4 regions of the Kitasatospora sp. NPDC094016 genome follow, and region 3 is predicted to be linked to each of the others. Evidence: riboswitches for the same ligand, from Rfam matches in the RefSeq annotation. Region 3 holds a riboswitch; each other region holds the start of a gene.
What was found. A riboswitch is a leader RNA that binds a small molecule or an ion and turns the genes downstream of it on or off. The one in region 3 is predicted to bind cyclic di-AMP.
Positions count from the first base shown of each region.

Region 1: another riboswitch for cyclic di-AMP. It lies ahead of ABT015_RS13380 (M23 family metallopeptidase); the one in region 3 lies ahead of ABT015_RS01030 (glycoside hydrolase family 16 protein).
Region 2: another riboswitch for cyclic di-AMP. It lies ahead of ABT015_RS34675 (C40 family peptidase); the one in region 3 lies ahead of ABT015_RS01030 (glycoside hydrolase family 16 protein).
Region 4: another riboswitch for cyclic di-AMP. It lies ahead of ABT015_RS07835 (transglycosylase family protein); the one in region 3 lies ahead of ABT015_RS01030 (glycoside hydrolase family 16 protein).

Region 1 is NZ_JBEOUK010000011.1:36,259-41,192, reverse strand. It holds gene ABT015_RS13390 (MFS transporter) at 1-1,021, opposite strand, end outside; gene ABT015_RS13385 (DUF2470 domain-containing protein) at 1,201-1,920, shown strand; gene ABT015_RS13380 (M23 family metallopeptidase) at 2,203-3,162, opposite strand; cyclic di-AMP (ydaO/yuaA leader) riboswitch at 3,165-3,347, opposite strand; gene ABT015_RS13375 (MFS transporter) at 3,660-4,934, shown strand, end outside.
Region 2 is NZ_JBEOUK010000060.1:38,244-43,177, forward strand. It holds gene ABT015_RS34670 (C40 family peptidase) at 1-920, shown strand, start outside; cyclic di-AMP (ydaO/yuaA leader) riboswitch at 1,258-1,407, shown strand; gene ABT015_RS34675 (C40 family peptidase) at 1,418-2,563, shown strand; gene ABT015_RS34680 (C40 family peptidase) at 2,791-3,837, shown strand; gene ABT015_RS34685 (hypothetical protein) at 4,023-4,934, shown strand, end outside.
Region 3 is NZ_JBEOUK010000001.1:236,485-241,418, forward strand. It holds gene ABT015_RS01020 (MoaF-related domain-containing protein) at 1-117, opposite strand, end outside; gene ABT015_RS01025 (esterase/lipase family protein) at 327-1,652, shown strand; cyclic di-AMP (ydaO/yuaA leader) riboswitch at 1,960-2,085, shown strand; gene ABT015_RS01030 (glycoside hydrolase family 16 protein) at 2,088-3,449, shown strand; gene ABT015_RS01035 (hypothetical protein) at 3,469-4,089, opposite strand; gene ABT015_RS01040 (IclR family transcriptional regulator) at 4,290-4,934, opposite strand, start outside.
Region 4 is NZ_JBEOUK010000005.1:271,833-276,766, forward strand. It holds gene ABT015_RS07830 (cytochrome P450 family protein) at 84-1,379, shown strand; cyclic di-AMP (ydaO/yuaA leader) riboswitch at 1,590-1,757, shown strand; gene ABT015_RS07835 (transglycosylase family protein) at 1,763-2,680, shown strand; gene eno (phosphopyruvate hydratase) at 2,948-4,234, shown strand; gene ABT015_RS07845 (FtsB family cell division protein) at 4,416-4,922, shown strand; partial or broken gene ABT015_RS07850 (DUF501 domain-containing protein) at 4,894-4,934, shown strand, end outside.

The DNA.
Region 1 (4,934 bases), on a different contig from region 3:
AGGCGGCCAGCGCGTTGCCCAGGTTGAACGCGGCGATGTTGGCGGCCGAGGCCAGCGTCGGCGCGCCCGCCGCCTGGTCCATGACCCGCTTCTGCAGCGGCGCGACGGTCGCGAAGCCGAACAGCCCGATCAGCGGGATGAGGACGATCGCGGCCGGCTTGCTGTGCGCGGCGAAGGTGAAGGCGAACAGCAGCACCGCGAGCACCGCGAGGATCACGGTGAGGCTGCGCATCAGCGCGCGGTCGGCGAACCACCCGCCCAGCAGGTTGCCGACGAACAGGCCGACGCCGAACAGGAAGAGCAGCCAGGTGACGCTGCTCGGGGCGAAGCCTGCCAGTTCGGTCATCATCGGCGTGATGTAGGTGAACATCGCGAAGATGCCGCCCCAGCCGAGCACGGTCATGGCGAGCGCGAGCCAGAGCCGCAGGGTCCGGAAGGCGGCGAGTTCGGGGCCGAGCCGGGCGGCGCCGGCCCGCGGCTGGACGGGCACCAGCGCCGCGATTCCGGCGAGGCCGAGCAGGCCGAGCCCGGCGACGACGTAGAACGTGGAGCGCCAGCCGAAGTGCTGGCCGAGCAGGGTGCCCATCGGGACGCCCAGCACGTTGGCGGCGGTGAGGCCGGTGAACATCAGGGCGATGGCGCCGGCCCGCTTGTGCGGGGCGACCAGGTCGGCGGCGACGACCGAGCCGATGCCGAAGAACGCGCCGTGCGCGAACGCGCTGACGATCCGCCCGACCATCAGCAGCCCGAAGGCGGGAGCCACGGCCGCGATCAGGTTGCCCAGCACGAACAGGCCCATCAGCGTCAGCAGCATGCCCTTACGGGGGGCCCGGGTGCCGAGGACGGTGAGCAGCGGGCCGCCGACCACGACGCCGAGCGCGTAGCCGGAGATCAGCAGACCGGCGGTGGGGATGGAGACCGAGAAGTCGCCGGCGACCTCGGGCAGCAGGCCCATGATCACGAACTCGGTGGTGCCGATACCGAAGGCGCTGATCGCCAGCGCCAGGAGCGCGAGGGGCATGAGGGACCGCTTTCCGGAGAGAACCGTTGTGTATGCAACTACCGGCGTCGACAATACGAGACATCCGCAGGTACTTGCAAGCGCCGCCTATCCCTGGCGGCAGCAACCCCGGCCGCGCCACTTGCCACACCCTCGAGCGGATATTAGGTTAGGCTCACCTAACTAACTGGAGGTCCGTCATGAGCCTGCCCGCCGGCGACGCCGAGGTGCCCGAACCCACCACCGCCGAGCGCGTCCAGAGCCTGCTCAGCGCGACCTCCTCGCTCACCGTCCGCGCCTGCGGCGAGCACCACGACCTCGACACCCCGGTCTCCGTCCACGGCTCCCGACTGCGCCTGCGAGCCCCGCTGGGCGACCCGCTCGCCTCCGCCGCCGCCCGCGCCACCGACGGACTCGCCGTCGTCCTGGACGTCACCGACATCTCCCCCGTCGCCGTCCGCGACCGGATCCGCGCCCGCCTCACCCTGGCCGGCCGACTGCACCTGGCCCACCTCGCCGACGACGGCCTCAGCGTCCACCTGCGCGTGGACGTCGCCCACGCCGTCCTCTCCACCCCGTACGGCACCGGCGCGCTCACCGCCGACGACCTCGCCCTCGCCACGCCCGACCCGCTGGCCCGCTACGAGGCCGCCATGCTCACCCACCTCGCCGACGACCACGCCGACGCCCTCGCCCTCCTCACCCGGCTGCTCGACCCGGACCTGCTCGCCCAGCACCCGGAGGTCCGCCCGCTCGCCCTGGACCGCCACGGCCTGGTCCTGCGCCTGGACCACCCGCACGGCCACCGCGACGTCCGCCTGGTCTTCCCCGAACCGGCCGCCGACACCGAGGACTTCGGGCAGCGGATGCACGAGCTGCTGACCGCCGCCCAGCACGGGCTGCCCGCCCACCGACTCTGAACCGGCCCACCGAAGCCGTCAACTCGCCCCGGGCGCGCCCGAGAAGGCCCGGAAACGACAGCGGCCGGCCCGGCTCGCGAGAGAAGTCTCGCGAGCCGGGCCGGCCTGGGCGTGTCCCGCGCCCATGTCCACTGCTGCGGCGATCACCCGGTCGAGCGGTCACCCGACATGACCATCCCGGGCGGTCGATTCGCCCCGTAGCAGCGGTGGTTCCTCATCCGGCACATCCGACACATCCGGTACACCCGGCGCGTCCGACACATCCGGCACATCCGGCACGGGTCAGAGCGCGACGCCGTGGGCCCGCAGGTAGGCGACCGGGTTGATGTCCGAGCCGTACTCCGAGCCGTTGCGGATCTCGAAGTGCAGGTGCGGGCCGGTCACGTTGCCGGTCGCGCCGGAGAGGCCGATCTGCTGTCCGGCCTTGACGGCCTGACCGATCTTCACGCCGATCGAGGACAGGTGCGCGTACTCGGCGTAGTGGCCGTCGGCGAGCTTGATCTCGACCTCGTTGCCGTAGGCGCCGCCGTTGCCGGCCTTCACCACGACGCCGTTGCCGACGGCGCGCAGCGGGGTGCCGGTGGAGGCGACGAAGTCCTGGCCGGTGTGGTGGCCGGAGGCCCACATCGAGCCGGCCACGCCGTACGCGGTGCCCAGCTTCGGGTTGGCCAGCGGGGCGACGAAGGCCGAGGCGGCGGCGACCGGCACGGCGGTGACCGCGGTGGTCGGCGCGGCGGTCTGCAGCTGGGTCTGGAGCTGGGCGGACGGCTTGGCCGTCTCGGTCCGGACCTCCAGCTGGGCCTGCGGCTTGGCGGCGGTGGTGGCCGGCGCGGCGTCCTGGGCGGACGGCTGGGCGGGCTTCGCCGGGGCAGCGGGCTTGGCCGGGGCGGCCTGGCCGGCGATCACGAGCTGCTGACCGGGGAAGATCAGGTCCGGGTTGCCGCCGACGACCTCGCGGTTGTGGTCGTACAGCGCCTGCCAGCCGCCGTCGACGTGCTGGGCGTCGGCGATCCGGGACAGGGTGTCGCCGCTGACGACGCGGTAGCTCTCCTGCGACGGGGCCTGGGCCTGGTCGGCGGAGGCGGCGGCCGGGGCGGCGGTGACCGCGGCGGCCGGCGCGGGGTGGGCCTGGGCGCTCATCGCGGTGACGAGCGGCAGGGCGAAGGAGACACCGGTGACGGCGGTGGCGATCCCGATGCGGGCGGCGCGGGGCAGGGCGATACGACGAGCCTGTGCAGGCATGGAATTTTCCTCTCCGACGCCTGCGAGGTGAGCTGTCGGGTTCGGGCTGGAGTTGCCCGGCCGCACATGCGGCTTCACCCCTAGCCGGCCCTGGATCCGGGTACGCGAAAGCGTGCCGATTCCGGTCCGGCGACTTACCTGTGGGTCCCCCGCTCCTGCCGTACAGAGTTCGGTGCGAGCCACCGGGCAGCGGCAGGATTCGGCGTTCCACCCGGTGGATCCGTCCGGACTGGCCGGGCGGTCGCTGAACTAAAACCCATCCGTTCGGGTGAAGCAATGTCGATCACTTGAACCGGCAACGACCCCCCGAGCTGCGGTGACCCTCCGAATGATCGACTGCACCGTACGTGCACAATCCATTTACCCGGCGCCACTGATCCACGACGCTGCGCCGACTCCGCCACCGCTGCGCACCCGCCCGCTCACGCACCGCGCACCCACCGACACACCCCCCGGTGACCCTTGTCACGTACGCCCCACGGGCGCAGGATCGGCCCGTGGCCACCTCCGAAGCAGGAACACTGCGCCTGGGCACCTCACGGGGACGCTGGGTCCTCCTCGCGACAGTGCTCGGCTCCAGCATGGCGCTGCTCGACGGCACCGTGGTGAACGTCGCGCTGCCCCGCATCGGCGCCGATCTCGGCGCCTCCCTCGCGTCCCTGCAGTGGACGCTCAACGCCTACCTGCTCACCCTGGCCGGGCTGATCCTGCTCGGCGGCGCGCTCGGCGACCGGTACGGTCGGCGCCGGGTCTTCCTGATCGGCGTGCTCTGGTTCGCCGCCGCCTCCGCGGCCTGCGCCGCCGCCCCCACCATCCACGTGCTGATCGCCGCCCGCGCCGTCCAGGGCATCGGCGGGGCGCTGCTCACCCCCGGTTCGCTCGCCATCCTGCAGGCCGTCTTCCACCCGGACGACCGCTCGGCGGCGGTCGGCCTGTGGTCGGGCCTCGGCGGGGTGTCGGCCGCGGTCGGCCCCTTCCTCGGCGGCTGGCTGGTGGACGGCCCCGGCTGGCGGTGGATCTTCCTGCTGAACCTGCCGCTCGCGGCCGCCGTGATCGCGGTCACCTCCCGCTTCGTCCCCGAGAGCCGGAACGAGAGCGCCGTCGGCCGCTTCGACGTCCCCGGCGCGCTGCTCGCCGCGCTCGCCCTCGGCGCGATCACCTACGCGCTGACCGCCGCCGGGGAGGGCCTGTCCCCCGCGGTCTGGCTCACCGGCGCGGCCGGCCTGCTGCTCGGCGCGGCCTTCATCGCGGTCGAGCGCCGCACCGCCGAGCCGATGCTGCCGCTCGGCCTCTTCTCCTCCCGGCTGTTCACCGCCGTCAACCTGGTCACCCTCTGCGTCTACGCGGCGTTCAGCGGGGTGTTCTTCCTGCTGGTCGTGCAGTTGCAGATCGTCTCCGGCTTCTCCCCGCTGGTCTCCGGCCTCGCCCTGGTCCCGATCACCGTGCTGATGCTGACCCTGTCGGCGCGCGCCGGGCGGCTCGGCAAGCGGATCGGCCCCCGGATCCCGCTCACCGTCGGTCCGCTGCTGTGCGCCGCCGGGGTGCTGCTGATGCTGCGCACCGGCCCCGGCTCCTCCTACTGGGCGGACGTGCTGCCCGCCGTCACGGTCATGGGCAGTGGGATGACCCTGCTGGTCGCGCCGCTGACGGCGACGGTGCTGGCCGCCGTCGAGGTCCGGCACGCGGGCATCGCCAGCGGCGTCAACAACGCCGCCGCCCGCGCGGCCGGGCTGCTCGCGGTCGCCGCGCTGCCCGCGCTCGCCGGGCTGAGC
Region 2 (4,934 bases), on a different contig from region 3:
AGCCGAGCAAGAGCGACGTCAAGGCGCAGATCGACCAGCTCCAGCAGGACCAGGAGCAGGCGGCGGAGAAGTACAACGGCGCCAAGGAGCGGGCCGACCAGCTCCGCAAGCAGTCCGACCAGCTGCAGGACAAGGTGGCCCGCAGCCAGGACGAGATGACCCAGCTGCAGACCGGCCTGGCCGGCGTGGCGGGCGAGCAGTACCGCACCGGCGGCATCGACCCGTCCGTCCAGCTGATGCTCTCCTCCGACCCGTCCGGCTACCTGGAGAAGGCGTCCAGCGCCCAGCAGGCCAGCGCCAGCGAGTCCGAGGCGCTCAAGGGCCTGCTGGACCAGCAGCGCCGGCTGGACCAGGAGAAGTCCGAGGCCGCCGCCGTCCTGGCCTCGCTCGACTCCACCACCAAGGACCTGAACCAGGCCAAGACGGACGTCAACCAGAAGCTCAAGGCCGCGCAGGACCTGCTGAACTCGCTCAGCGCCTCCGACCGCGCCGCGCTGCGGGCCCAGCAGCAGCAGGACGACCGCGCCTCGCGCGGCAGCGACCGCGCCGACCTCGGCAGCCTCCCGCAGGCCGGCGGCTACGCGGGCGTGGCCGTCGCCAAGGCGATGAGCAAGCAGGGCTCGCCGTACGTGTGGGGCGCCACCGGCTCGACCACCTTCGACTGCTCGGGCCTGATGGTCTGGGCGTACGGCCAGGCCGGTGTCTCGCTGCCGCGCACCTCGCAGGAGCAGGGCAACGTCGGCACCAAGGTCTCGCTGGACCAGGCCCAGCCGGGCGACCTCGTCATCTACGGCCCCGACCGGCACCACGTCGGGATGTACATCGGCAACGGCATGGTGGTGCACGCGCCGCACACCGGTGACGTGGTGAAGGTGATGAAGGTCGACGCGATGCAGATCAACACGATCCGCCGGGTCTGACGTCCTGACACGCCCGAAGGGCCCGTCCGGGCCTGTGATCCACGCCACCCTCCGACCGGGGGTGGCGTTCGGGTTTTGTCCGCAGCACGAGTCCCTGGTGAAGAGTGATCAGCTTTGCGTGCGGCGGTGATCACTATGTGTCATATTCACAAAAGAACTTTGGTCTTCTTCCGTCTTTTTTCTGACAAGGATTTGAACGGATCACGGTTCAGTTACTAGGGTCGTGCCCCGAACCACCGCACTCCCGATCGCCCAGCCAGGGTGACGGCGGTGGTTTCCGTCGAGTTCGTGACGCAGCGGGGCGGGCCCAGTGCCTGCCCGACGGGGAGCCCAGCAGTCGGGGGTGCTGTCGAACGGAGCCGGGGAACCACGTTCCTCCGGGGTGAATCGGCGCCAGGTCGGCCGGTGGAACGGCCGTGAGGCGTCGTAGGGCACGCTTCCGGCCCGAACCCGTCAGCTCACCCGGTAGACGGCGTAGGAAGAAGGAGTCCGCCTTCGTGGCGTCCCATCGTCGTCCCAAGCCCGCCAGTCGCACCCGGGTCTCGATCCTGACCGGCTTCGCCGCGGCGGCCGTCGCGCTGTCCGCGCAGTCCGGCGCCCACGCCGACCCGCAGCCGACCAAGGACCAGGTCAAGGAGCAGGTCGACCAGCTCAACGACCAGGCCGAGGTCGCGACCGAGAAGCTCAACGCCGCCCAGGAGAAGCAGCAGCAGCTGCAGAAGCAGGTCACCGACCTCCAGGACCAGGTGGCGCGGCAGCAGGGGCAGGTGACCGACCTCCAGGGCGGCCTGGCCGAGATCGCCGGCGAGCAGTACCGCAACGGCGGAATATCCCAGACCGTCCAGCTGATGTTCTCCGCCAGCCCGGACACCTTCCTGAGCCAGGCCGACACGCTGAACCAGGCCGGCGGCACCCAGAAGGGCCAGCTCAAGCAGCTCCAGGACGAGCAGCGCAAGCTCGACCAGGTGCGCTCCGAGGCCCAGGACAAGCTCGCCGAGATGGAGACCACCACCCAGCAGCTGAAGAGCGCCAAGGACGACGTCCAGGGCAAGCTCAAGGCCGCGCAGGACCTCTTCAACACCCTGTCCGAGCAGGAGCGCCAGGCGATCCGCGCGGCCGAGGAGAAGGCCGCCGCCGAGGCCAAGACGAAGGCCGACGCCGCCGCGAAGGCCGCCCAGCAGCAGGCGGCGGCCCAGCAGGCCGCCGACCGCTCCTCCCGCGACAACAGCCGCACCGACCTGAGCGCGTCGCAGGCCCCCGCCGCGCCGGTCACCAAGCCGAGCGCCGGCAGCTCGCGCGGCGCCGCGGCGCTGTCCATCGCCGCCTCCAAGATCGGCAGCCCGTACGTCTACGGCGCCTCCGGCCCCGGCTCCTTCGACTGCTCGGGCCTGATGGTCTGGGCGTTCAACCAGGTCGACGTCTCGCTGCCGCGCACCTCGCAGGAGCAGGCCCACGCCGGCACCCGGATCGGCAGCGACCTCTCCCAGGCCCAGCCCGGCGACCTGCTGATCTTCTACGGGGACGCCCACCACGTCGGCATCTACGCGGGCAACGGCCAGGTGCTGCACGCGCCGAAGCCGGGCGCGTCGGTCCGCTACGAGGCCGTCAGCAACATGCCGCTGACCTCCGTCGTGCGGGTCTGATCCCCGCGCAGGCCTTCCCAGGCCCGGCCTTCCACCACGGAAGGCCGGGCCTGCGGCTTTTCCGGTTCCTCGGACGAATGTCCGATTGCGGGTCAAATATTCGGGTTGGCAGGGGTTTGGACTCGGTTGCCCGGACTCGCTAACGTCTGCCACCGGACTCCGCTTCCAGGGCCGCCCGCGTCGGGGCGGCGGCGGGGCCCCACCGCCGGATCGGAGCAGCTGCCGCCATGCCCGTGCACCGTCGTTCCCAACTGCTCGCCCGTGCGCTGGTGCTGACCGCGGCCGCCACCACCGCCCTGGGCGTGACGACGGGCGGCAGCGCCCAGGCCGCCCCCGCCGTGCCGGACACGCCCACCCGCAAGGACGTCAAGGCGCAGGTGGAGCAGCTCTACGGCGAGGCCGAGCAGGCGTCCGAGAAGTACAACGCCGCCCAGGAGACGCAGCAGCGGCTCCAGGGCGAGACGACCGTCCTCCAGGGCGAGATCGCCGTCGCCCAGGACCAGCTCAACCAGTTGCGCGGCGACCTCGCCACCGTGGCCGGCGCCGAGTACCGCGGCGGCGGCATGGCCCAGACCGCCCAGCTGATGCTCTCCACCGACCCGGAGGGCTACCTGTCCCGGGCCCGCACCCTCGGCCAGGCCGCCGAGCGGCAGCAGGAGACTCTGCACGAACTGGCCACCCGCGAGCGCCGGCTCGACCAGCGCCGCACCGAGACCGCCGGCAAGCTCGCCGAACTCGACCAGGCCCGCCGCTCGCTCGCCGACAGCAAGCAGCAGATCCAGCAGCGGCTCACCAAGGCCCAGCGGCTGCTCAACAGCCTGGGCGTCGCCGAGCGGGCCCGGATGGCCGCCCAGGACGCCCGGGAGGCCGAACAGCGGGCCACCCGGGGCACCGACCGGCTGGACCTCGGCACGGCCCCGCCCGCCTCCGAGCGCGGGGCGGCCGCGCTGGCCGCCGCGGTGCGGATGATCGGCTCGCCCTACCTCTACGGATCCACCGGGCCCCGAGCCTTCGACTGCTCCGGTCTGATGTACTACAGCTGGCGGCAGGCCGGAGTGACCCTGCCGCGCACCTCGCAGGCCCAGGCGTACGCCGGGCAGCGGGTCAGCCTCTCCGAAGCGCGGCCGGGAGACCTGGTGATCTTCTACCGGGACATGCACCACGTCGGGATGTACGCCGGCGGCGGGGTGATCGTGCACGCCCCCTACCCGGGCGCCAGGGTCCGCTACGAGAGCGTCAACGCGATGCCGGTCGCGGGGGTGGTCCGGCTCTGAGCCCGGCACCGTCCGACCCCGACGCCCCCCACCCGATAGACGGCGCCCGCCGGACGCTGTCCCGGCGCGGTGCGCTGCTGCTCGCGGCCGGCGGGCTGGCCCAGCTGTCGCTGCCGCCGGCGGCCCCGGCCCCCTCCGCGGCCGGGCGGGCGTCGGAGCGGCGGGCGTCGGAGCGGCGGGCCGAGGTGGCCGCGCTGCTGGACGCGCGGGCCCGGGCGCTGCCCTCCTGGTCCGGACCGGCGGCGATCGAGGCCGGCTACCGCAACCTGGTGCTCGGCGCGGACGCCGGACCGGAGCGGCTCACGGCCGCCGCCGACCTGGCGGTCCGGATCACCGGGTACGACGACTACCCGGTGGTGTACCCGCGCCGGATCGACCTGGTCCTGGCCGGCGGCGGCTGGCGGGTCGACCGGGAGGAGAGCGCGAGCGGGCCCCCGGCGCTCTGGGACCTCGGCACCGCCCGGTCCGCGGCGGGCGCGCACTGCCTGGTGCTCGGTCTGGCCGACGGGCCCGACCCGGCCGGTCTGGTCGCGGTGGCCGACCGGGCCGCGCCCGCCGTGAGCGAGGTCTGGGGCACCGGCTGGGCGGGCCGCCTACTGCTCGAAGTGCCCGCCACCGCCGAGCAGTTCGCCCGGCTGCTGGAGGTCGACCCGGCGGGCTGGGCGGGCATGGCGGCGGTCACCTCGGCCGCCCCCGGCGCGCCCTGGCACACCCCCGCCGACCGGGTGCTGGTCAACCCCGACACGTTCGGGCGGCTCAGCGACTTCGGTCGGCAGGTGGTCGTCACCCACGAGGCCACCCACGTCGCGACCAGGGCCGATACCCGGGCCTGGACACCGCTCTGGCTCTCCGAGGGCGTCGCCGACTGGACCGCCTACCGGGACTCCGGCCGGCGCCCGCAGCAGATCGCCCCCGAGCTGGCCCGGGACGTCGCCGCCGGCCGGCTGCCCAGCACGCTGCCCGCCGACCGGGACTTCACCGCGGGGGCCGACGGCATCGCCCAGGCGTACGAGCAGGCGTGGCTCGCCTGCGAGCTGATCGCCCGGCGCTACGGGCCCGAGCGGCTCGTGGCGTTCTACCGGGCGGTCGGCGCGGCC
Region 3 (4,934 bases):
GAGGCCCTCCCAGCGCAGCCGCCTGCCGTCGGCCGAGTAGGTGTTGCGGAAGGCCGCGCCGTTGTCGGCCCGGAAGAGGTAGGTGCGGCCGGCGAAGGCGGGCAGGGGCGCGGTCATGGTGGGGCGGTACCTCGTTCCTGTGGGGCCGTGCACGGCGGTCTTGTGCACTGCGGAAGATGTCGGACCTCCAATTTATCCGACCCGGTGAGCCGGGCGGGCGCACCCGTGGACGGTGCGCCACGGCACCGGCCGCCACCGCGCGGGCCTGCGGGGTGTGCGACCGGCACCTGGGCGCCCGCCGACGGCCGGTCCTACCGTCCACCCCCATGAGACGCACCCCCACGCCCGTGCGGCACACCCCCACCGCCGTCGGACGCACCCCCACGACGCTGTCCGCCCTCCTGCTCACCCTCGCCGCGCTGTTCCTGGGCACCCCCACTCCCGCTCAGGCCACCGCCGCCCGGACCGCCACCGTCCCGGCGGCCACCGCCCCGCTCACCCTCGAAGCCGCCTTCCCCGCCCCCGGCAACGGCTGGGCCAAGGTCGAGCGCTACCTCGACACCACCCCCGGCTTCCGCACCGAGCAGTACCCGGCCGACGGCCGCGGCGACCAGGACGGCGCCCGCCGGACGTACTTCGGCGGCACCGGCCAGCCCTCCTCCAGCCGCTTCCTGCTGTACTCGGCGACCGGCTGGGACACCGGCAGCCGGCCGACCCCCGTGCTGCTGGTCCACGGCGCCAACGACAACGCCGACCGCGCCTGGGCCAACCCGGGGGAGAGCGGCACCTGCGGTGCCTCCGCCTGTCCGTCCACCGGCCTCGCCCAGTACCTCGCCGGCACCGGCCACCGGGTGTTCGCCATCGGCTTCGCCCACAAGCAGGGCGACAACCTGCTCCAGGCGCAGGCCGTCGGCGACGCCGTCGCGCTGATCCGGGCCCGCCTCGGCGTCCCCCAGGTGGACGTGGTGGCCTGGAGCAAGGGCGAGGTCGCCGCCCGGGCGTACGTGTCCTCGGTGCGCCCGTCCTGGGGGCGGGCCTACGCGGGCGACGTGCGCCGCCTGATCACCCTCGGGGGCCCGAACGGCGGGCTCGACTACGTGTACGCGCACGGCTGGTCGTTCGACCTCGCGAGCTGGCCGGCCTGCGGCGGCACCGCCAACGCGCCGTCCCCGCACCTCTACATGACCTGCTACGGCACGTACACGGCCCAGCCCTGCCTCGGCGTGCTGCCCACCGGCGGCTACGACTGCTACCCGGGCCAGCGCCAGCTGCTCGCCCGCTGGGACGGCCGGTACGGGGTGGACGGCGCCGCCCAGGACTGGTGGACCACCTACTACGGCGGCCAGGGCTTCTACACCTCCGGCCAGGGCATCCAGGCGGCGATCGACGCCGGTTCGCTGATCGCGCCGCTGCAGCAGGCAGGCGTCCCGGCGCCGGTGCGCACCTACCTGCTCGCGGGCGGATCCGCCGACATCCCGGGCGTGCTCAACGAGAACCGGGGGCCCAGCGACGGCATCGTGTTCACCGCGAGCGCCCTGGACACCACCGGCATCGCGACGATCGGCGGCACCCGGCTGCTCACCGGCCTCAACCACCTGGAACTCGCCTGGGCGCCGGAGGCCGAGAGCCAGGTCGACAACTGGCTCGCTTGACCCGTGGACCCGTGGACCCGTGGACCCGTGGACCCGTGGACCCGTGGACCCGTGGCCCGTCGATTCGTCGTTCGGCAGCCCGACGGCTCCGCTGATCCGTCCCAACTGATCCACCACGCAGCGTCGTTGATCGACACCACTGTGACCTGTGCGACAACCGGCCCGGGCGGGTTGTCCGTTCACGCACGGCCTGCCTAGCCTGCAACCGTCGTCCGCCCTCGCGGACCCCCGCCGCCGGGACGCCGAGTCCTGTCCACCCGTCGGCCGGCAACCGAGCACCACAGCGGACGGGAGCGGGGGAACCAAGGTCAGCGCCCGGCCCGTACGCTCCCGCGTGCGGGCCGTGGCTAGGGGTGAAGCCGCTCCCACCGGCGGCCGGGCCACCTCAGCCCGAATCCGACAGCTCACCTCGCAGGCGTCGCAGAGGACACTGCCATGCACCAGCCTGCCCGGCGCCGCGCGCCGCGCCACGCCCGCCCCTCCCACCGGGGCCGCAACGCCGCCCTCGCCGTCACCGGAGCGCTCGCCGTCACCGGCGCCGGACTGCTCGGCCTGCCGGCCGTCTCCGGCGCCCAGGCAGCCGCCGCCCCGACCGTCACCCAGGACCGGCTCGCTCCGGCGACCATGGTCGCCAACCAGGCCGCCACCGCCTCGCTGACCCTCCACTCCTCGGCCTGTTTCACCGCGAGGACCGTCGGTGTGGGCGTCCGGAACGCGGCCGGAGCGAACCTCGACTTCCCGGGCAACGCCTCCAACGTGCAGATCTGCCCGAGCGGCCTGTCCTTCACCAGCGGCGCGCGCGCCCTGCCAGCCGGGACGTACACCCAGTTCGGCTTCTGGCAGGATCTCGGCGGGGCCTGGCACAACCTGGCCTCGCAGCAGCTGGTGGTCTCCAGCACCCCGGCGCCGACTCCTACCCCGACGCCGACCTCGACCCCGACGCCCACCGCGAAGCCGACCCCGACCGCGAAGCCGACCCCGACGGCGAAGCCGACCCCGACCCCCACCCCCACCCCCACCGCGAAGCCGACCCCGACGAGCAGCCCGACCCCGACGAGCAGCCCGAGCGCCACCGCCAGCCCGTCGGCCGGCACCCCCGCCTCGCCGGTCGCCGGCAAGTCGCTGACCTGGTCCGACGAGTTCAACAGCCCGATCAGCTGGGGCTCGCGCTGGGTCGGCGACAAGAGCACCGCGTACAAGTACGGCAACCACAACCCGGACGACAACAAGCTCGACCTGCTGAACAAGAACAACGTCAGCGTCGCGAACGGCGTCGCCACCTTCACCGCCGCGCCCGGCACCACCACGCTGGAGAACGGCAAGCAGGCCTGGAACACCGGCTTCCTGACCACTGAGGGCTCCAGCGAGGGTTTCCAGGTCAGGACCGGCGACTACGCCGAGACCCGGGTCAAGCTGCCGTCCGGCTCCGGCGCCTGGCCGGCCTTCTGGACCTGGAAGAACGGCAACGGGGAGGTCGACTCCTTCGAGTACCACCCCGACAACCCGAACCTGCTGGAGCTGACCAACCACGTCAACCCCGGCAACCCCAAGTACTACACCGACGCCAGCGCCGTCGCGAAGGACCAGTGGGTGACCATCGGCACCTACTACGGCGCCACTTCGGTGGACTGGTACGTCAACGGCGCCAAGGTGTTCTCGGACGGCAAGGGCGTCGGCGCCAACTGGTCGGCGTACCTGATCCTCAACCTGTCGGTCGGTGCGGGGAAGTACCACCCGGCACCGCAGGGCACCGCCCCGATCACCTTCGCCGCCGACTACGTCCGCGTGTACCGGTAGGGCCTTCGGGGCTTCCCGGTCAGGAACCGGGAGCCGTCTCGACCACCGTGATGTCGAACGGCTGCCGGTTGTTCCCCTCGTCCGGGTCGTCCACGCCGCGCACCGCGACCGAGCCGCCGGTGAGCTTGCCGATCGGCAGGTCCGGGGACAGCCGCACCGGTACCAGCGCGGTCGCGCTGCGCAGCGGGGGTAGTCCGGCCGGGAAGACGCAGCGCACCTGGCGGCCGTTGAGCCGCACCTCGCAGTCCTCCGGGAAGTACGGGCCCTCGGGGGAGACCCCGGGGGGCAGCGTGACCAGCACGGTGAACGGTGCGGCGGTGGTGTCCGGGCCGTGGTTGGCGATGAAGGCGTGGATGGTGGTGGTGCCGCCGGGCGGGGCGGCGTCCGGGTCGAGCCGGACCACCTCCAGGTCGGAGCGGGGCGCCGCGGGGGCTGCCGTGTCCACCGCCGGCCGGGGCTCGGGCCGCCGCAGCGCCCAGGGCGGGCCGGCGGTCAGCGTCGCCACCGAGCAGCCGGCCGCCATCGCGGCGACGAGCGGGGCCGCGCGGAATCCGCAGAGCCTACTGGTCTGCCCGGACCAGCCCTGCCGGGACCGGCTCTGCCCGGACCCGCCCCACATCGTCGAACGCCCGTACGTCATCGTTGTCCACCCTGTCCCGGGGCCCGGCCGCCCGCGCCGTTGCGGGCCGCGTCCGCACCAGGGTGGCGGAGCCTGCGCCGGGGGCCGGTGCAACCCGCTCGGCGTCCGCCCGAACGGGCGAGCGCACGCACGGGAAGTCGACCGGAGGACTCTGCCGGCGAGATCGACTTCCCGTGCGCGAAGCGGGCGGTGGCGGTGGGTCAGGGGGCGAGGACCTGCCCCAGCCGGGTCGCGATGTGGTGCATCACCGGCACCAGCGAGGACGTGCCGGCCTGCTCCTCCAGGGCCCGGATGCGAGCCTCCGGGCCGGATACCGACAGGGCGGTGGGCGTCGGCGCGCCCGGTACGGCGAGCGCGATGCAGCGGACGCCGATCTCCTGCTCCTGGTCGTCGACCACGTAGCCGCGCTCGCGCGCCTCGGCGAGCTGGTGCAGCAGCTCCTGCGGGTCGGTGACGGTGTACTCGGTGTGCGCGGGCAGCGGGTTGGGGCCCAGGATGGCGCGTGCCTCGTCCTCGGGGAGCTGGGCGAGCAGCGCCTTGCCGACGCCGGTGCAGTGCGGTTGCACCCGTCGGCCGACCTCGGTGAACATCCGCATCGAGCGGCGCGACTGCACCTGCCCGACGTACACCACCTCGCCGCCCTCCAGCACCGCCAGGTTGGCGGTCTCGCCGGTGGCCTCCATGAGTTCGGCCAGGTAGGGGCGGGCCCAGCTGCCGAGCAGCCGGCCGGCCGTCTCGCCGAGGCGGATCAGCCGGGGGCCGAGGGTGTAGCGACGCGCGGTGTCCTGGCGTACATAGCCCTGCTGGACGAGGGTACGAACCAGGCGGTGGATGGTCGGCATCGG
Region 4 (4,934 bases), on a different contig from region 3:
TCCGCCGGGTGTTGACGATCCGGCCCCGCCGGTCGCGGTCGCCGGAGGCGGTGCGGCCGCGACCCACCGGATACGGTCGACGCATGCCAGTGCAGCCCGACCCCGCCGCCCCGCAGCTCTTCACCTGGGAGTTCGCCACCGACCCGTACCCCGCCTACGCCTGGTTGCGCGAGCACGCCCCGGTGCACCGCACGACGCTGCCGAGCGGGGTGGAGGCCTGGCTGGTGACCCGCTACGCGGACGCGCGGCAGGCGCTGGCGGACGGCCGGCTGTCGAAGAACCCGGCGCACCACAGCGAGCAGGCGCACCGCACCGGGCGGGTGGGAATTCCGGGGGAGCGCCAGGCGGACTTGATGACGCATCTGCTGAACATCGACCCGCCGGACCACACCCGGCTGCGCCGGCTGGTGTCGAAGGCGTTCACGCCGCGCCGGGTGGCGGAGTTCGAGCCGCGGGTGCAGCAGCTCACGGACCGGCTGATCGACGGCTTCGCGCAGCGCGGTTCGGCGGACCTGATCCACGAGTTCGCGTTCCCGCTCCCCATCTACGCGATCTGCGACATGCTGGGCGTGCCGGCCGAGGACCAGGACGACTTCCGGGACTGGGCCGGGATGATGATCCGGCACGGCGGCGGCCAACGCGGCGGCGTGGGGCGGGCGGTGAAGCGGATGCGGGCGTACCTGCTGGAGCTGATCCACCGCAAGCGGGCGGATCCGGGTGACGACCTGATCTCGGGCCTGATCCGGGCGAGCGACCACGGCGAGCACCTGAACGAGAACGAGGCCGCCGCGATGGCGTTCATCCTTCTGTTCGCGGGGTTCGAGACGACCGTCAACCTGATCGGCAACGGCACGTACGCGCTGCTGCGCAACCCGGAGCAGCGCAGGCTGCTGCAGGAGTCGGTGGTGCGCGGCGAGACGGCGCTGCTGGAGACCGGGATCGAGGAACTCCTGCGCTACGACGGTCCGGTGGAGATGGCGACGTGGCGTTTCGCGACGCGGCCGCTGTCGATCGGCGGGGTGGACATCCCGGTGGGCGATCCGGTGCTGGTGGTGCTGGCCGCGGCGGATCGCGATCCGGCCAGGTTCTCGGACGAGAACACCCTGGACCTGGCCCGCACGGACAATCCGCACCTGGGTTTCGGCCACGGGATCCACTACTGCATCGGGGCCCCGCTGGCCCGCCTGGAGGGACGGAGCGCACTGGCCACGCTGCTTTCCCGGCTGCCGGACCTGCGGCTCGCGGAAAACCCGGAGAACCTGCGCTGGCGAGGTGGCCTGATCATGCGTGGCCTGCGGGAACTCCCGGTCGAATTCACTCCGGAGACCCGCTCTCCGCACGCGCCTCCGGTCACGCCGACCGACGCTTCGACACGCTGACTGCACGTCTCCGGCGGCTCATGGGACCGGGTCTGAACCCGTATCAATCCGGACATACCGCCGCCGTTGGTAGGCGATTGACCACGCGCCGTAATTTGTGTGTGATATCGGCGATATGAGCTTGTTATTGGTCTGATGATCTGTCTACTCTCCCTGGAGTTCGCAGCTGCGGACCTCGTGCGCGGAACGCCGAATCCTGCCCGCCGCGCCACGGGAAACCGACCAGACCCTGGGCAGGGGCGGGGGAACCAGGTTTGTTGCCGTTCCCCAACGGCTTGGGGTGAAGCCGCCCGAGCGGAATCGTTTCCGCTTTCGGCGGCCGGGCCACCTCCCGGTCCGAACCCGACAGCTCACCTCGCAGGCGTGCGGAGAGGGACCTCTTCATGCTGTTCGTTGGAACTGGCCGTCACCGTCGTCGCACCCAGGCCGAGAAGGCCATCGCCGTCGCCGGTGTGGCCGGCGTCGGACTCGCGATGCCGCTCCTCACCGCCACCGGCGCCTCCGCCGCCCCGGCCTCCACCTGGGACGCCGTCGCCCAGTGCGAGAGCGGCGGCAACTGGAGCATCAACACCGGCAACGGCTTCTCCGGCGGCCTGCAGTTCACGCCCAGCACCTGGAAGGCGTACGGCGGCACCTCCTACGCCCCGCAGGCCAACCAGGCCAGCAAGGCGCAGCAGATCTCGGTCGCCGAGAAGGTGCTGGCCTCGCAGGGCCCGGGCGCCTGGCCCGTCTGCTCCCAGAAGGCCGGCCTGACCAAGGGCGGCGCCCCGGCCTCCGTGGACACCTCCACGGACGCCAAGCCCGCCAAGCAGCCCGCCGCCAAGCAGACCCAGCAGACGCAGGCCCCGAAGCCCGCCCAGCAGCCGGTCAAGCAGGCCGCCCCGAAGCCGGCCGCCCAGCAGCCCGTCCAGCAGGCCCCGCAGCAGACGCAGCCGCAGACCCAGGGCTTCTCCGGCAAGGCCGGCTGGGACGCCGACGCGAAGGTGTACTGGTACCAGAACAACGGCGCCTGGTACTGGACCAGCCACCAGAGCGTCTACCAGCAGTACGCGGGCCAGCCCGCCGCCCAGCCGCAGTCCGCGCCCCGCGCCGCGCAGCCCGCGCAGTCCGCCCCGGTCGCGCAGTCCGCCGCCGCGCAGGGCGGTCACGACTACACCGTCCGGGCCGGCGACACGCTGTCGACGATCGCCGCCGCCCAGGGCGTGTCCGGCGGCTGGCAGTCGGTGTACGACGGCAACCGCGGCACCGTCGGCGGCAACCCCAACCTGATCATGCCCGGCCAGGTGCTGCACCTCGGCTGAGCGGCCCGGGCCCCGAACGGCCCGCGCCCTGCGGGCGAAGGGGGACGAGTGCCGTCCCCCTTCGCCCGCATTCCCCCGTATTCGCCCGCTTCGATCGGGCAAGCAGGTGAACTACTGGCGGGTAGCCGGGCCACACGCTGAGACGGGACCGAGGCCAGCGCGGCCCCGGGGGCCGGGGCGGTTAGGCTCTGGTCGTAACGACTCCGCAATCGTCCCGCCGGCAGCACCCAACGTCAGCCGGACCCTGCTTCCGCAAGGAGATGCCTCGTGCCGTCCATCGATGTCGTCGTAGCCCGTGAGATTCTCGACTCGCGTGGCAACCCCACGGTCGAGGTCGAGGTCGGCCTCGACGACGGCAGCACCGGCCGTGCCGCTGTCCCGTCGGGTGCCTCCACCGGCGCCTTCGAGGCGCTGGAGCTGCGCGACGGTGACAAGAACCGCTACTTCGGCAAGGGCGTGGAGAAGGCCGTCCTGGCCGTCATCGAGCAGATCGGCCCGGAGCTGGTCGGCTACGACGCCACCGAGCAGCGCCTGATCGACCAGGCCATGCTCGACCTGGACGCCACCCCGGACAAGTCCTCGCTCGGCGCCAACGCGATCCTGGGCGTCTCGCTGGCCGTGGCGCACGCCGCCTCCGAGGCCAGCGACCTGCCGCTGTTCCGCTACCTGGGCGGCCCGAACGCGCACGTGCTGCCCGTTCCGATGATGAACATCCTCAACGGCGGTTCGCACGCGGACTCCAACGTCGACATCCAGGAGTTCATGATCGCCCCGATCGGCGCGGAGTCCTTCTCCGAGGCCGTCCGCTGGGGCGTCGAGGTCTACCACACCCTCAAGGGCGTGCTGAAGGAGCGCGGCCTGTCGACCGGCCTCGGCGACGAGGGCGGCTTCGCGCCGAACCTGGACAGCAACCGCGAGGCCCTGGACCTCATCACCGAGGCCATCCAGAAGGCCGGCTACGTGCCCGGCCGCGACATCGCGCTCGCCCTGGACGTCGCCGCGTCCGAGTTCTACGAGGACGGCGCCTACCAGTTCGAGGGCAAGGCCATCTCCGCCGCAGAGCTCATCGAGTACTACGCCGGGCTGGTCGACGCCTACCCGCTGGTCTCCATCGAGGACCCGCTGGACGAGTCGGACTGGGACGGCTGGAAGGCCATGACCGTCAAGCTGGGCGACAAGGTCCAGCTGGTCGGCGACGACCTGTTCGTCACCAACCCGGCCCGCCTGGCCAGGGGCATCGAGACCGGCACCGCCAACGCGCTGCTGGTGAAGGTGAACCAGATCGGCTCGCTGACCGAGACCCTGGACGCCGTCGAGCTGGCCCAGCGCAACGGCTACCGCTGCATGATGTCGCACCGCTCCGGCGAGACCGAGGACGTCACCATCGCCGACCTGGCCGTCGCCACCAACTGCGGCCAGATCAAGACCGGTGCCCCGGCCCGCTCCGAGCGCGTCGCCAAGTACAACCAGCTGCTGCGCATCGAGGAGATCCTCGACGACGCCGCCGAGTACGCCGGCCGCGGCGCCTTCCCGCGCTTCCGCTCTGCGGAATAGCAAGCACAGCCGCGCCGCGGAATAGCAAGCACAGCCGCTCCTCGGAGCGGCGAGCACGGTCGCTCCGCCGACCGGTGAGCACGCCTGACCGGTGCCCCGCCGTTCACCCCGTAGGGTGGACGGCGGGGCACCGTCGCGACCAGGAGGGGAACGGGAGATGGCAGGCTGGAGGATCCCGGGCTTGGCGGCCCGGCCTCGCTTCACGAGCCGGGCGACCGTCCTCGTCCTGGTGCTCTGCTCGCTGGTGGCGATCCTCGCCTACCCGACGCGGCAGTTCATCTCCCAGCGCGCCGAGATCTCCGCCCAGCAGGCGAAGGCCGACCGCTCCCGCCAGCAGGTCGAGCAGCTGCGCCGGGAGAAGGCCCGCTGGCAGGACCCCGAGTACGTCAAGGCGCAGGCCCGCGCCCGGCTGCACTACGCGATGCCGGGGGAGACCCCGTACATCGCGGTGGATCCGGCCGGTCCGGCCGCCGCCCGGCCCTCGGCGTCCGCCTCCGCTGCCGCCGCCGGTCCGGCCGCCTCCGACGGTGCGCCCGGCGGCTCGGCGCGGGCCGCCAAGCCCTGGTACGCCAGCATCTGGGACTCGGTCGACGCCGCCGACACCACCGACGCCGCCGCCCCGGCCCCCGCCTCCCCCCGTCCGCTCCCACCGTCCCCCGCTGGAGACACCTCCCCCCATGACCACTGAGAACCACCCCGC